Regions from separate parts of the Mesorhizobium sp. B2-4-13 genome, predicted to be linked through region 2. Evidence: predicted binding sites of a transcription regulator. Region 2 holds the regulator's gene; the other holds the start of a gene.
What was found. The regulator LexA, encoded in region 2, represses DNA repair genes until DNA is damaged. The targets are predictions, from matches to a motif close to TGTTCNNNNTGTGTTCNG.
Positions count from the first base shown of each region.

Region 1: FJ936_RS27890 (sel1 repeat family protein) is a predicted target of LexA. The motif match lies at 2,279-2,296, and genes of this name have one in related genera.

Region 1 covers NZ_VFVB01000013.1:184,533-192,027, forward strand. The annotation lists gene FJ936_RS27875 (AMP nucleosidase) at 1-925, opposite strand, end outside; gene FJ936_RS27880 (hypothetical protein) at 1,043-1,237, opposite strand; gene FJ936_RS30630 (hypothetical protein) at 1,278-1,430, opposite strand; gene FJ936_RS27885 (DUF2147 domain-containing protein) at 1,639-1,980, opposite strand; gene FJ936_RS27890 (sel1 repeat family protein) at 2,420-2,686, shown strand; gene FJ936_RS27895 (branched-chain amino acid ABC transporter substrate-binding protein) at 3,114-4,235, shown strand; gene FJ936_RS27900 (acetyl/propionyl/methylcrotonyl-CoA carboxylase subunit alpha) at 4,309-6,288, opposite strand; gene FJ936_RS27905 (hypothetical protein) at 6,338-6,712, opposite strand; gene FJ936_RS27910 (O-acetyl-ADP-ribose deacetylase) at 6,833-7,363, opposite strand; gene FJ936_RS27915 (carboxyl transferase domain-containing protein) at 7,365-7,495, opposite strand, start outside.
Region 2 covers NZ_VFVB01000004.1:592,508-600,002, reverse strand. The annotation lists gene kynU (kynureninase) at 1-3, opposite strand, end outside; gene FJ936_RS14825 (ABC transporter permease) at 52-975, opposite strand; gene FJ936_RS14820 (ABC transporter ATP-binding protein) at 981-1,760, opposite strand; gene FJ936_RS14815 (ABC transporter substrate-binding protein) at 1,819-2,805, opposite strand; gene FJ936_RS14810 (GntR family transcriptional regulator) at 2,956-3,729, shown strand; gene lexA (transcriptional repressor LexA) at 4,140-4,883, shown strand; gene FJ936_RS14800 (ComEC/Rec2 family competence protein) at 4,877-7,330, opposite strand; gene gltX (glutamate--tRNA ligase) at 7,434-7,495, shown strand, end outside.

The DNA of each region.
Region 1 (7,495 bases), on a different contig from region 2:
GCCCGGCGCAGTGACCAAGCATCACCCAGGCATGTGGCCGAAGCACAGCGATATGATCGGTGATGGTCTTGGCGTTGGAAGGACCCACGCCGATATTGACCATGGTGATGCCGCCATGGTTCGGCTTCTTCAGATGGTAGGCAGGCATCTGCGGCAGGCGCTGTGGCGCTACGCCTTCGCTGGGCGCGCTCTGCCCGGCCCGGGTGATAACGTTGCCAGGTTCGACAAATTCCGTGTAGCCGTCACCGCCCTTTTCCATCAGGTCGCGGGCGCGGGCGACGAACTCGTCGATATAGAACTGATAGTTGGTGAACAGCACGAAGTTCTGGAAATGCTGCGGGCTGGTTGCGGTGTAGTGCGTCATGCGGTGCAGCGAATAGTCGATGCGCTGCGCCGTAAACGGCGCCAGCGGCCGGGGCTCGCCGAAGGCCACTTCGAACGTGCCATTGGCGATCTGATCGTCGGTGCCGTCGAGATCCGGCACGTCGAACAGGTCGCGGATCGGCCGCTTGATGCGTTCGGCATCGGCGCCGTCAACATAGGTGCCTTCCAGAAAAGCGAAATGCAGCGGGATCGGCGTGGTCGATTCCGAGACGGCTACCGACACGCCGTGATTGCGCATGATCAGCCGAAGCTGCTCGATGAGGTAGGTCTCGAACAGGTCCGGCTGGGTAACCGTGGTGGCGAAATGACCTGGTGTTGGCATGTGGCCATAGGCCTGGCGCGAATCGACCTGGGTGAACGAACTCGTGGTGACGCCGATCTCGGGGTAGAAGGCCCGGTAGCGCTTGCTGCTGTCGCCGCCGGCGGCTAGGGCCGCGAAGGAATCGCGCAGAAACTTGGTATTGCGGTCGTAGAGCACCTGCAGCGCGGCAACGGCCTTTTCGGCGTTATCGAAGCTTTGCCGGCCAAAGGGCTCGGGCATGACGACAGATTCGATGGCTTGGGGATAGATTCGCTTTTCCATGGCTCAATATAGAGACTTGGACGGGCGGTTGGGAGGGGGCTCGCCGCCGAAGGCGCTCAAAGCGCCCTTTTTTCTTCAACCCCGCTGCAGGCTGACCAGCAGCACGAACCCGACGCCGGACTTTCTGAGCGCCGGCGCCTCGATCGTCGAGCCGCTATCGGCACGCATCATCGGCACCGCCAGGACCGGAGCGGCCAGCAGCATCAGGATGAGCGCCGCCCGCGGCAGGAGCCGGAGGGTCTTGGAGAGGTTGGCGGCGATGCGGTTCATGATCTCTGGGCTTTTCTTTTCGAGGTCCGGGTTCTCTGTTTCAGTGACGAAAATCGGTCGGGCAGGCGAGGTGGCACATTCTGGTGGCGTCGTCCCAGGAGCGCGAACGGCCCGCTTCGGCGACGAGGATGGCGAAGAACATTCCAAACAGGCTCATCAGCAGGCAGACGATGGTGAAGCGGCGAGCAAGCATTGGGTCCGTGTCTCCTTCAACACGCATGAGAATGCCCTGACGCCTCTGAACCGGCTCTGATGCCGGCGTTCATCTGCCGTTCAAATTGATTGAAGGGATGTTGACTGGGTTGCGGCAACCAGAATGCCGACCGAGCGCTGCCTGCTCATCGCCAAAACGGAAACGGGGCCCGCCAGGCCCCGTTTAGAGATCACACGGAAATGGTCGCTTAGAGTTTGTGCCAGGTCTGGCTCTTGCAGATCAGTCCGCCGAGCACGCAACCGCTCATCTTGAGCGAGGCGCCCGACAAGGTTGCCTTGCCCGAATAGGTCTTGTCATTTGCCGGATCGGTGATGTTGCCGGTGTATTTGTTGTCGCCGGCCGCCTTGAGCGAGCCGATGGTCTTGCCGGCATATTTGCCTGATTTGAGCGTGATGGAGAACGAGCTGCTGCCTGAAATGGCAGCGGTGTCGCCGGCTTGCGTTTTCCAGTTGCCCTCGATCGGATCGGCCCACGCCGCGCCGCTCAGGATCAAAGTGGCCGCCAGGGCCAGGCTCACTTTTCGAGACATGTCTTCCTCCCTTTGGATAGCCGGCCGAATGCTCCGCCTCGCCGGTCTGCCGCTTACGCAAACGTAAGCTAATCCAGCTTCCGTCAAAACGAAAGCGGTGCCGCGACGGAAGGTTTTGGCATTTCGAAAGCGCCTGAATTCGCCCTGTCGGCCCGGAAATGAAAACGACCAGCGCCTCGTGTTTGCTTTCTAGGGTTAGCAGAGTGTTGACCGCGCGCTCGAAAATTTTCGTCAAATTTGGCGAAAACCAGCTGAATTGCTGGCTTCGTATCCTTAACGAATTTTCGCGTTTACCTCTTGTTTTAGCTTTGTTTTCCTCAAATTAAGCACGCCATTTAACGACGGATTCAAGCCTGCGCGGCATTCTCGAAAGCATCGAAAGAGCGGCCCGGACAAGACGAACGGAGGCAGCTCTCGGGAGCCAGACAGGGGACTAAAAATGGCACGTTTTGAAATGCTTGAAGCAGGCTTCGGCGCCATGGGGGCAACTGCCCAGGCCGACATTCTTTTCGAATTGGGCATGATGTATGCGACCGGCCGCGATTGCGAAACCGACGTCGTTGCCGCCCACAAATGGTTCAACATCGCCGCCATCAAGGGATCGGCCCGCGCCGCCGAGTTGCGCTCGGAACTCTCGGCGGCCATGTCGAAGGTCGAGATCGCCAAGGCGCTGCGCGAAGCCCGCGAATGGATGACCATGCACTGAGTTCCGCCAGACGGGGACGCTCCGGCCAAGACCGCAGAAAGACGGTCGGGCCAACAGGGAAAAGGCTGCGCAGACAGCCAGGCCACGGCCATCGACAACGAGAATGCGGCACGCCGACAGGTCCAAGCCGCGCGACGGACCATGATCCCGAAGACTCCGGTTTTCGGAAGGATCATGGCCAACAGGAAGACAGGGAAGGTGGGTTGGGTTCACAGCGCGGGGGCGCCGGGGAAACAGCCTGACCGGCAAAAAAAGCCACGACCGGCCGGAACAAGGCTGGCGTGGCTTTTTGCGTGGATGAGGCCGCGCAGGCCCAATCGAGTGGCGCCAATGCGCCTAGACAGGTCCGATGAAGGATGAAATTGTCCCGCCTCTCTGGAAGAAGCGCGGCCGGGCGGCCGCGCGTGAGTGGAGGAGTTCTATTGTCATGAAAAAAATGAGTGTTTTGAGCGCGGCCATTTTCGGCCTGATGATGAGCGCGCCGGTCGCGTTCGCCGATGACATCACCATCTCGGTGGTCGGCCCGATGACCGGACAGCTCGCCACCATCGGCGATCAGTTCAAGCAGGGCGCACAGGCCGCCGCCGATGCCATCAACGCGGCTGGCGGCGTCAACGGTTCCCAGATCAAGCTCGACATCGAGGACGACCAGTGCGATCCCAAGCAGGCGGTGTCGGTCGCCAATCGCATCGTCGCCAACAGCGTCAAGTTCATCGACGGGCATGCCTGCTCGGGTTCCAGCATTCCGGCCTCGGCGGTCTATGCCGAAGCCGGCGCGCTGATGATGAGCCCGGCTTCCTCGAACCCGGTGCTGACCGATGCGGCCGCCAAGGCCGGCTGGTCGACGATCATGCGTCTCTATACGCGTGACGACGCACAGGGCGCCTTCATCGGCCCGTGGATCGCCAAGAAATACGCCGGCAAGAACGTCGTCATCCTGCACGACAAGAGCGCTTACGGCCAGGGCGTGGCTGATGCCGTCAAGGCGACCATGAATGCCGGTGGCCTCAAGGAGGTCTATTATGACGCCATCAACCCCGGCGAGAAGGACTATTCGGCGCTTGTCACCAAGCTGAAGGATCTCAAGGCTGATGTCGTCTATTTCGGCGGCTACCACCCCGAGGCGGGCCTGATCCTGCGTCAGTCGGCCGAACAGAATTTCAAGTTCCAGCTGATCATGCCGGACTCGATCGCGTCGCCGGAATTCTGGCAGGTTGCCGGCCCGGCCGGCGAGGGCACGATGTTCGTGTTCCCGTCGGATCCGCAGGCAAAGCCGGAAGCCAAGGCAGCCGTCGAAAAGATCAAGGCCGGCGGCTTCGTGCCGGAAGGCTTCACGCTGTTCTCCTATGCCGTGGTCCAGGCATTCGCCGAAGGCATCAAGCGTGCTGGCAGCGATGATCCGGCCAAGGTTGCCGAGGCGCTGAAGAATGGCACGGCGATCAGCACCGTTGTCGGCGACGTCACCTTCGACGAGAAGGGCGACCTCAAGAATGCCAGCTACGACATCAACCAGTGGCATGACGGCAAGTACGCGCCGATCGCGCAGTAATCGCCCTGGCACTCGGGTAATCCAAGGGAATGGCCGGGTTCGTCCCGGCCATTTCAGTTTGCGGTCGCTCCTTCTATCCGCCGGCGGCCGCGGTGCATGCGTTCTGGTCCTCGGCGAACCGCACCAGCACCGCGCCGTCGGTGACCTGTGCGCCTTCCCCGGCGATCTCGGCGATCACCCCGTCATGCGGGGCGGCGATGGTGTGCTCCATCTTCATCGCCTCGAGGATCAGCAGAGGTTGCCCTTTGATCACAGCGTCGCCTTTCGCCACGCGCACAAGCTTGACCAGGCCCGGCATCGGCGCGCGCAGGCTGCCGGTGGCCGCTTCATCGCTCCTGGCCAAGGGGTCCGGCACCGCGAAAGTATAGCCGACGGCGCCTTCGAACACCGTGATGTGGCCAGGCCAGCGGGCGAGGCGGGGAACGGTGCGAATATCATGCGAACTGGTGCTGTCATAAGGCGCATCGAGCGCCACCTGGAAGCGCCCGTCCGATCGCACTGAAATCTTTGCCTGAATGGCTTCATCGCCGAACGTCAGCCGCATGCGCCGCGCCACGCCGTGGAAATGCGCATAGCCGGCGAGTGCCGACCATGGGTCGTTCGACGGCGGCAATGCTCCGGCACCCGAGGCCGCCATGGCGGCAGCCGAGATGATCTCGCCGGTCGGCGGTGCGACCGCCGTCAACGCCTCCTGGTGTCTGCCAATCAGGCCGGTATCGATGTCTTCAGCCGCAAAATCCGGATCGGCGGCAAGAGCGGCAAGAAAAGCGGTGTTGACGGTGGAGCCGGCAATCTCGGTTTGCGCGAGCGCGGTGCGGAGCGCTTCCAGCGCCTGCCGTCTGTCTCCGGCATGAACGACCAGCTTCGCGATCATCGGGTCGTAGTAGGGCGAGATGGCATCGCCAGCCCGCACGCCGGTCTCGATGCGCATCGCGGCGCCTTCGGGGACAACGTCCGGAAATCTAAGGTGGTGCAGCGTGCCTGTCGCCGGCAGAAACCCCTTGGCCGCATCCTCGGCATAGATGCGCGCCTCGAAAGCATGGCCGCAAAGCGTGATCTCGCTCTGTGTCTTCGGCAGTTTTTCGCCGCTGGCGACCCGTAACTGCCATTCGACGAGATCGGTGCCGGTGACCATCTCGGTGACCGGATGCTCTACCTGCAGCCGGGTGTTCATTTCCATGAACCAGAAGCGATCGGCCTCGAGGCCTTGCGAGGCGTCGACGATGAATTCGATGGTGCCGGCGCCGGAGTAGTTGATTGCCTTGGCGGCTTTTACCGCCGCCTCGGTCATTGCCTTGCGCAAAGCCGGCGTCATGCCGGGGGCGGGGGCCTCCTCGATTACCTTCTGATGGCGGCGTTGCGCCGAACAGTCGCGCTCGTAGAGATGCACCGCATTGCCGAAATTGTCGCCGAACACCTGCACTTCGATATGGCGCGGCTTGTCGACATATTTCTCGACCAGCACGCGGTCGTCGCCGAAAGCGGCCTTTGCTTCGCGCCGGGCGCTGGAGAGTGCCTCGGAAAAGTCATCGGGATGCTCGACGCGGCGCATGCCCTTGCCACCGCCGCCAGCGCGCGCCTTGATCAGCACGGGATAGCCGATCTCGCGGGCCTTTGACGCAAGCAGCACGATTTCCTGTGCCTCGCCATGATAGCCCGGAACGACCGGAACGCCGGCTTTTTCCATCAGCCGCTTGGCGGCGTCCTTCAGCCCCATGGCGCGGATCGAGGTCGCCGACGGGCCGATGAAAATGAGGCCGGCCGCCACCACCTGGTCGACGAAATCGGGGTTTTCCGACAGGAAGCCGTAACCGGGATGGATGGCCTGCGCACCCGTGGCCAGGGCCGCGGCGACAATCCTGTCACCGCGCAGATAGCTCTCGCCGACGGGCGAAGGACCGATATGGACCGCCTCGTCGGCCATCTCGACATGCAGGGATCTCGCGTCGGCATCCGAATAGACGGCGACAGTGTGCACGCCCAGCTTGCGAGCCGTGCGGATGACGCGGCAAGCGATCTCGCCCCGATTGGCGATCAGGATTTTGCTGAACATGGAGCCTCCCGGGTCAGTATCGGGCGGCGCCATTTTGGTAGGCACCGGCCTATTTCGAAGCGGCGATCTCGCACGCGCCGCCGGTGGTTACCTTGTAGTGCGCGCGCGTGGTCAGACAGGATTTCATAGCCAGTTCTTCCGCTGCCTTTTGTGACGGCGCGTTCAGATGCCCGCCGCAGATTATGTATGATGACATGATCCGGGCATAGGGCGTGGTGGCGTAGGCCGAATGGCCGCCGGCCGCCACATAGGCCTTGTAGGTCTTGGTACATGGATCTTTCAAATTTCGTGGCAAATAGGGCGGGAAACGCTTGTCTCCCTCGCTTCCCGCCAACGATCCGGCCACGCCCGCGCCATGCGCGGCGGTTAGCAGCAATGCCGAAAGTATTAAAGTAGACACATTCCGTGAATATTTCCGTTTCATTCTCACCCCATCCCCATTGCAAAGTGCAGCAGGAGCGATAGCGAATATTCTCCGGCGCCGCCAGAGCTGCAGGATGAGCTCGCGATTTCGTGAGCGAACGAAAGGCCTGGTCTATAAAATTCAATCTCCACCCAATGTTGCCAGATGTTCTCGGTATAGTTCCGCCATCGCTTCGTCGAAGCAGCAGAAAACAACGATTTCGGGAAGCGCGTTGTGCTTGATGAAGTCATTGACCTCATAGACGGCGATTTCGGTCGCCTCGTCTTTCGGGTAGCGGTAAACACCGGTCGAGATCGCGGGAAACGCCACCGAACGGCAATCATTGGCGGTCGCGAGTTCCAGCGACCTGCGATAGCAAGAGGCCAGCAGTTCGGCTTCGCCCTTGCAGCCGCCCTGCCAGACCGGCCCGACCGTGTGGATGATATGTCGAGCTGGCAGCTTGTAACCCTTGGTGATCTTGGCGTCGCCGACCCTGCATCCGTTCAACATCCGGCATTCTATCTCGAGCTCACGACCCGCCGCGCGGTGGATGGCGCCATCGACTCCACCGCCGCCGAGAAGCGAGGTGTTGGCAGCATTGACGATGGCGTCGACATCCAGCTTCGTGATGTCGCCGGTGTGGATGCGGATCCTGTCTTGGGCCTTGCTCATCTCACATCCTGAACACGCCGAAGCGTGTCTCCTCGATCTCGGCGTTGAGCGACGCGGAAAGGCTGAGCGCCAGCACCTCGCGTGTCCTGGCCGGATCGATGATGCCGTCGTCCCAGAGGCGGGCGGACGAGT
Region 2 (7,495 bases):
CATCATTTGTGACATTCCCTGGTTATTCACGCCTTGGTCATTCACGCCGGGTTACTCACGAATCGCTTCGCGAACCGGTGCGGACCCCCGGCTGCGCTTGAGGCTGGGCAAGGCAAGCATGGCCAGCACGAACAGGCCCGTGGCAAGCTTCAGGTCAGGCGGCGGCATGCCGGCCGCAAGGCAGAACGACACCAGCTGGTAGTAGATGATCGCGCCGGCGAAGGGCGCCAGCAATTGCCGCCACACCGTCTGCTTGCCGACGACGGCTTCGCCGATCATCAGCGCGGCAAGGCCGTTGATGAGAATTCCCAGGCCCATATTGACGTCGGCGAAGCCTTGCGACTGCACCATCAGCGCACCGCTTGACGCCGAAAAAGCGCTGGCCAGCCCGACACCGCCTATGGTCGCGGCCCAGACATTGATGCCTTGCGCCTCGGCCATGTCAGGATTGGCGCCCACGGCGCGCACGGCAGTCCCCTTCTCGGTCCTGAAGAACATGTAGAGCAGCATGAAGGCGGCAAGCGCGAGGAGACCCGCGACGACGATCTTGCTGGCGGGGAAACCCGGCCGCGCGAACGGCACCCAGTCGAACACCGAGGGCGAACCGAAGACGGACAGGTTGGACTTGCCCATAATGCGAAGGTTGATGCTGTAGAGCATCGTCATCATCAGGATGCCCGCAAGCAGCGTGTGGATGCGGAAGCGCAGATGGATGAAGGCGGTGCAGCACCCCGCCGCGAAGCCAGCGACAAGGGCGGCAGCAACGCCCATCAGCGGCGATGCGCCGGCGGCAAGGAGAACGCCGCAGACGCAGCCGCCCAGCGGAAAAGCGCCTTCGCTGGTGAGATCGGGAAAATTCAGCATGCGAAACGGGATCATGATCCCGAGCACGACAAAGGCCAGGATCAGGCTTTGCGCCAGGGTGACCGGCATGATCGCGACGAAGCTGGTGAGAACGTTCCCAACAAAACCCATGATGATCAGCTCGCCAGCAACATGCGATCGGTCTTGACGGAGAAATGGCCGATCAGATCGATAACCGTGACCCTCGCCTTCTCCTGCCCGGCGACTTCCAGGAGCACCCGGCCCGCATCGAGCATGATCACCCGGCTGCCATAATCGACGGCGTGTTGCATGTTGTGGGTCACCATCAAAGTCGTCAGTTTCAGCGCGTTGACGGCGCGCACGGTCGCTTGCATGACGATTTCGGCCGTGCGCGGGTCGAGGGCCGCGGTGTGCTCGTCGAGCAGCAGCAAGTCCGGCGATCCGCCGACCGCCATGATCAGCGACAAGGATTGCCGCTGCCCGCCGGAGAGCAGGTCGACACGCGTGTCGAGACGATTTTCCAGACCGAGACCCAGGATCGACAGGCGTTCCCTGTAGGATGCAAGCCGGGTGGTGTTCAGCCCCGGGCGCAAGGTGCGCTTTTGGCTGCGCAAATCGGCCAGCAGCATGTTTTCCGCAACCGTCATGCTGGCGGCGGTGCCGCGCATCGGGTCCTGGAACACGCGCGCCAGTTTCGCGGCGCGCTTGTGCACCGGCATTGCAGTCACGTCGGCGCCGTTGATCAGGATCTGGCCGGAATCGAGGATCAGGGCGCCGGAAATGGCGTTGAGCATGCTGCTCTTGCCGGCCCCGTTGGAGCCGATGACGATGCCGAACTCTCCGGTGGCCAAGGACAGGCTGAGACCGTCCAGCGCGACCTTCTCGTCGGCCTGGCCCTTGTAGAACACTTTGCGCGCGGATCGAATCTCGAGCATCGTTTCTCCCTGACCTCGGGATGACGGCGCCGACGCCGTCACCCCAGCAGTTCCGATGTTAGTCGACGATGCAGCCGCAATCGGCCATTGAAGCCGGTATCTCGATGCCGAACGCGGCCATCGCCTTGCGCGAGATCGTTGCCATGTGGTCCTTGTAGGCCGGGCGCGACGGCGCGATCGTCTTAGGATCCTTGCCCTTGAGGATCTCGGCGGCGATGTTGCCGGCGTTGACGCCGACCTGCGTGTAATTGACCGCGAAGCTCGCCGGCACGGTGCCGTTACGGACCGCACTGTCATCGGAGTTGACGACCGGGATACCGGCCTGGCGCGCGGCCGCGGAGACAGCGGCGATCGCCGGCTGGATCAGGTTCGAGGCCGGGCCGTAGATCACGTCGGCCTTGCCGGCGAGCGAAGCGATGCGTTGCTGGATGTCATTGACGTTGTCGATGCCGACCTCCACCACCTCGAAACCGGCGGCCGGTGCCGCCGCCTTGATCTTTTCGACCAAGGCAACGTCATTGGCCTCACCGGGATTATAAGGCACGCCGAAGCGCTTGGCGTTCGGCAGCAGCTTCTTGGTGAAGGCCATCACCGCGGCGACGTCCTGCAGATCGCTGGCGCCGGTCATGCCTTCGTCTCCGGCGTCCCATGACGGCACCAGCTTGGCCGCCACCGGATCGGTGACCGCGGCAAAAACGATCGGAATGCCGGAACCGGCAAGCGCTTTCTTGGCGATCTGCGATACCGGCGTGGTGATGGTGTAGATCAGCTTGGGCTGCTCGGCCTGCAGCTTGGCGATCATCTGCGGCACCAGCGATGCATCGAAATTGGTGTGGCTCTCCGTGTAGACGACGTCCTTACCCTCGACGAAGCCATTATCCGTCAGCGCCTTCTTGAAGCCGGCTATGGCGGCGTTCAATTGCGGATGCTCGCCGAAATTGGCAATGCCGATACGGATCTGATCGGCCGCGGCACTGCCGGCACTGACCATCAATGCGCCTGCCAGGGCCAAGCCCGACAACCAAGCGGATTTCGACTTCAACATCATTTCCTCCCAGATTTGATCAGGGCCGCTTGGAAACGCGGCTACTACGGCGATCATGGTGAGTCCGCTGGTCTGTGTCAAACATTATATATAATTGTTGCTGTGACGCACTATCATATATACTTTTCGCCAGACGACGGATTGATCACCATGCTGAATGAAACGAGTTCCACAAAAACGGAAGCCGCCTATCAGCTGTTGCGGCGCGACATCCTGACCACGCGCCTCATGCCCGGCGCCCCGCTCAAACTGAGTGCGCTGCGCGGCACCTATGGCGTCGGCTGGACACCGTTGCGCGAAGCCCTGTCGCGGCTCGAGGCCGAACGCCTGGTCACCGCGATCAGCAATCGTGGTTTTGCCGTGGCTCCGGTGTCGCGGGCCGAGCTGGAGGATCTGGCACGCGCCAGGATGGTGGTCGAGATACCCCTGTTCCTCGAATCTATGGAAAAAGGCGGTAGGGAGTGGGAGGATGCCGTGGTCACCGCCCACTACCGGCTCTCGCGTTGCAAGACGGCGGTCGACGATCCCTCGGACGCGGCCGTCGACAGATGGGACGAGAACCACGAGGCTTTCCATGCGGCGCTGCTGAGCGCCGCCACATGCGACTGGCTGTTGCGGTTCCGCTCGACGATCTCGGATCAGTTGCGCCGGCATCATCGCTTTCTTGGTCTGGCGCCGACACTGCGGGCCGCGGCCGGCCTCAAGGATGGCTATGAAGAGGCAATCGAAGCGCTGCGCGAAGCGATTGCGATCGAACACCATACCGCGATCATGGAAGCGGCGCTCGACCGTGACATCGAGCGGGCCAAGGCGCTGATGACGGCGCATATCGGCTACACACTGCACGTCTATGTCCACAGCGAAGACAGCGGCGCTACCAGATACGCCGCTCGCGCCGGCAGCTTGAAGGCGGGTTCGGGATAACTTCAGCGCTTCCGCGACGCCTATTCGAACGCGCTGGCCGGAGTGCGCCGAACGCCCGGATCCATGGCCGCCCGAAGCTACCAATCGTTGGCATTTTGGTTTCGTTTCGTTCCGCGAATAATGGCTCCGCGAATTATACGTCCCTCCGAGGAGAAGCCTTCCAACTAACTGATGCCAAAGCCTCGTCGGCGGATGGGCCACAGGCCATTAACCAAAACGATTTCAATGCGCCTGCCGATGGCAGAAAGGACTGGTTGCTGCCCGCCGTCGCGGGCAAAAAACTTCAGACCCCTTAACAAATTCATTAAACTTTAAACGGTTGCAGAACACAACTGGAACAGATAGTGTTTGTTCTGGGTTTGTTTTTTCGATTCTGGTTCAACCTTTCGTTCAATGTCTTGGGGGCCGCCATGCTGACACGCAAGCAACATGAACTGCTGATGTTCATCCACGAACGGCTCAAGGAAAGCGGGATACCGCCTTCCTTCGACGAGATGAAGGAAGCACTCGATCTTGCCTCCAAGTCGGGGATCCATCGCCTGATCACGGCCCTGGAGGAGCGCGGCTTCATTCGCCGGCTACCCAATCGGGCGCGCGCGCTGGAAGTGCTGCGGCTGCCGGACTCGATCGCGCCGGGCCTCAATGCGGCAAAGAAGTTCTCGCCAAGCGTCATCCAAGGCAGCCTTGGCCAAGGCAGTCTCGGACGCCAGATCAGGCCGGCCGCTGCGCCTTCGCGCCTGCCCGCGGCCGGCAACGACGACGATGCGGTTTCAGCCGTGTCCATCCCGGTCATGGGCCGTATCGCCGCCGGTGTGCCGATCGATGCCATCCAGCATCAGACGCATTCGATCTCGGTGCCGCCGGACATGATCATGGGCGGCGAGCACTATGCGTTGGAGGTCAAGGGCGACTCGATGATCGAGGCTGGTATCTTCGATGGAGACACGGTCATTATCCGCAATGCCGACACGGCAAGCCCGGGCGAAATTATCGTGGCACTGGTCGACGAAGAGGAAGCGACACTGAAGCGGTTCCGCCGCAAAGGCGCTTCGATCGCTCTCGAGGCCGCCAATCCAGCCTACGAAACGCGCATTTTCGGGCCGGACAGGGTCAAGGTACAAGGCAAGCTGGTCGGATTGATCAGGCGCTACTGAACCGGCTTGTTATCGGGCTTGTCGGGTTTTTTGTACGGCGGCAGCCCCCTCGCCTCGCGTGAGAATTTTCGCTGTTCGTGCCAGGGCCGGTATGGTCCGTCGACGGCGAATGCGATCGCGGCCCGGGTCGTGGCCGACTGGGGATTGAAGAAGACGGCAGCGCTTCCCTTGCGGGCGAGCTGCCGTTTGGTGACGACGAGAACCAGTGGATTGTGGCAGGCGTCATAGGCGGTTGCGTCATTGACGATGATCAGGTCGGCGAAAGCGCAGGCTTTCCAGGTGGTCTTGCGGTCCTCGACATAGGCAATGATCGCGCCGGAAGGGTGCCTGGCAAGGCACAGGCCTTCGCGGCAGTAGAAGGGCGATCCCAGCGGCAGGTCGGTGGGACTGGCAACATCGAATTGCCCGTCTGTCGTGTCGAACATTTCCGGTTTGACGATTGTTTCGGAGATCAGGGCGCGCTTCCAGTTGTCGGTTGCGAATTCGTTCGGACGTTCCCGGTTGACGGCCAGTTCGCCATTGCCGATCGGCAGCGCGACCAGCCGCGCATCTTCCGAGATCAGCACATCGGGCGCGCGCGTATGCGACACAGTCAACAGGCCGGCAAGCGCGAATGGCAGCGCCGCGAGCCGCAGCCATGTCGTCGCCATCGTCGCGATAACCAGCGCGACGGTGACCAGCAGCACGGATTGCTGCGAAATCAGCCCGACTCCATCGACCGGAGAGCGCTCCGATATCCACGCCGACACGGCGATCATTGCTGTCAGGCCCTTGCCCATGAGATAGAGAGCCGGCCAATCCAGTCCGAATGGCATCAGCAGGGCGCTGGCGACGGCCAGGAACATCACGACCGACACGATCGGCATCACGGCCAGATTGGCGAACAGGCTGAGCGGCGATACCCGCTGGAAATGCCAGATGGCAAACAGTGCCGTGGCGCTGCCGGCGATAATGGACGTCATGGCCAATCCTCCTGTCGCCAGCAGGAATTTTCGCGTCAGGAACCCCGCCAGGGATCGCTTTGGCGGCGGTGGCCGCGTCTTTCCCGCACGGTGATCGGCCCAGCCGGCATAAGCGCCAACCAGGGCCGCGGTCGCGGCGAACGACATCTGAAAGCTCGGGCCGACGACCTCGTGAGGCGAGACCAGGATCACGGCGATCGCCGAGATCGCCAGATTGCGCATGGTCAGCGCAGCGCGATCGAAGAAGACGGCAATCAGCATCACCGCCAGCATGATGAAGCTGCGTTCGGCCGCAACGACGACACCGGAAATGATGAGATAGGCCGCGATCGAGAACAGTGCGGCGGCGGCCGCGTATTTCTTCACCGGCCGGCGCGCGGAAAAGTCTGGAAACAGCGCGAAGGCACCACGCAGCAGACCCATGATGGTGCCGGCCACAAGCGCCATATGCAGTCCCGAAATAGAGATGATGTGATAGATGCCGGTACGCCGCATCGCTTCATTGATTTCATCGGGTATGCCGGCGCGCACGCCGACGATCAGCGCCGCCGCGATCTCGCCTTCAGCGCCGCCGACGCTGCCCCTGATGTGGTCGGCGATGGCTTCGCGGGCATTTTCGATGCCTGAAAAAAGGCGAGCCGATAGCGGCATCTCACCGTCGTCGGCGGAAACAACCGTTGGATTGCCGAGAAAGAAGCCGCTGCCGCCGATGCCGGCGAAATAGCTGTCGAAAGAGAAGTCGTAGCTGTCCGGCCGCACCGGGCCGGTCGGCGGCAACAGTTTGGCGTAGCCTGTGATGAGCGAGCCGGCGGTCATTCCCTGCGGTATCTTGCGTGCGGAAAGCCGGACCCTTTCCGGCGCATAGCGCAGTTTTGGCCGGGCGGTCGAAATCACGTCCATGGTCAGCCGGATGCGGCCGCTCTCCATCTCTTCGAGCGAGACCACGCGGCCGGTCAGTTGGGTGGAGATTTCCGAACCCAGCATCCGGGTTCCGGCTCGCCATGTTTCGACCTTCGCCGCGAGCAGGCCCAGCGCGCACAACAGCACTGCCATGAAACACAGATGGGTTTTCGACCAGGAGCGCGAGACGAAGGCACAGACCGCCATCAGCACCACGACCGCGACGGGTTTTGCAAAGTCGGGCTCGGATGCCAGCGAGAAATAGGCGATCGCCCCAACGGCCAGACAGACCGGCACCAGCAGGAACGCGATGCCCCGGTCGAGTTCGAGCTCCGTCGCCCGGGCCACGCCATGGCGCACGCGAGGCAAGGATACCAGGCCGACTTGCCGGCGCACGCGCGCGATCCTGCCCGCGGCAGGAGCCGGCGCCGGCGCCTGCCCACCTGCCTGCAGCGACCTGGTTTCGGGCGCAGCCACGAGCGGAGATGGCAGTGGGATCGTCGCAAGCGCCGCAAACAGGGATCGCTCGCTGACGCCGATAGCGGCATCCTCGCCCCGATCCGAGCCCCGGCCTCGTCCAGTCATCGGGTCTGCCCCTTGCGCCCTCGACACCCTATGCTACATGAACGCGCAACGCGCGAAAGTCCGCACGCTCCGCACCCAGCTTCAGACGTTTTCCGAGAGTTCCATGCCCGACAAGGTCATCACCCGTTTTGCCCCCTCGCCGACCGGCTATCTGCACATCGGCGG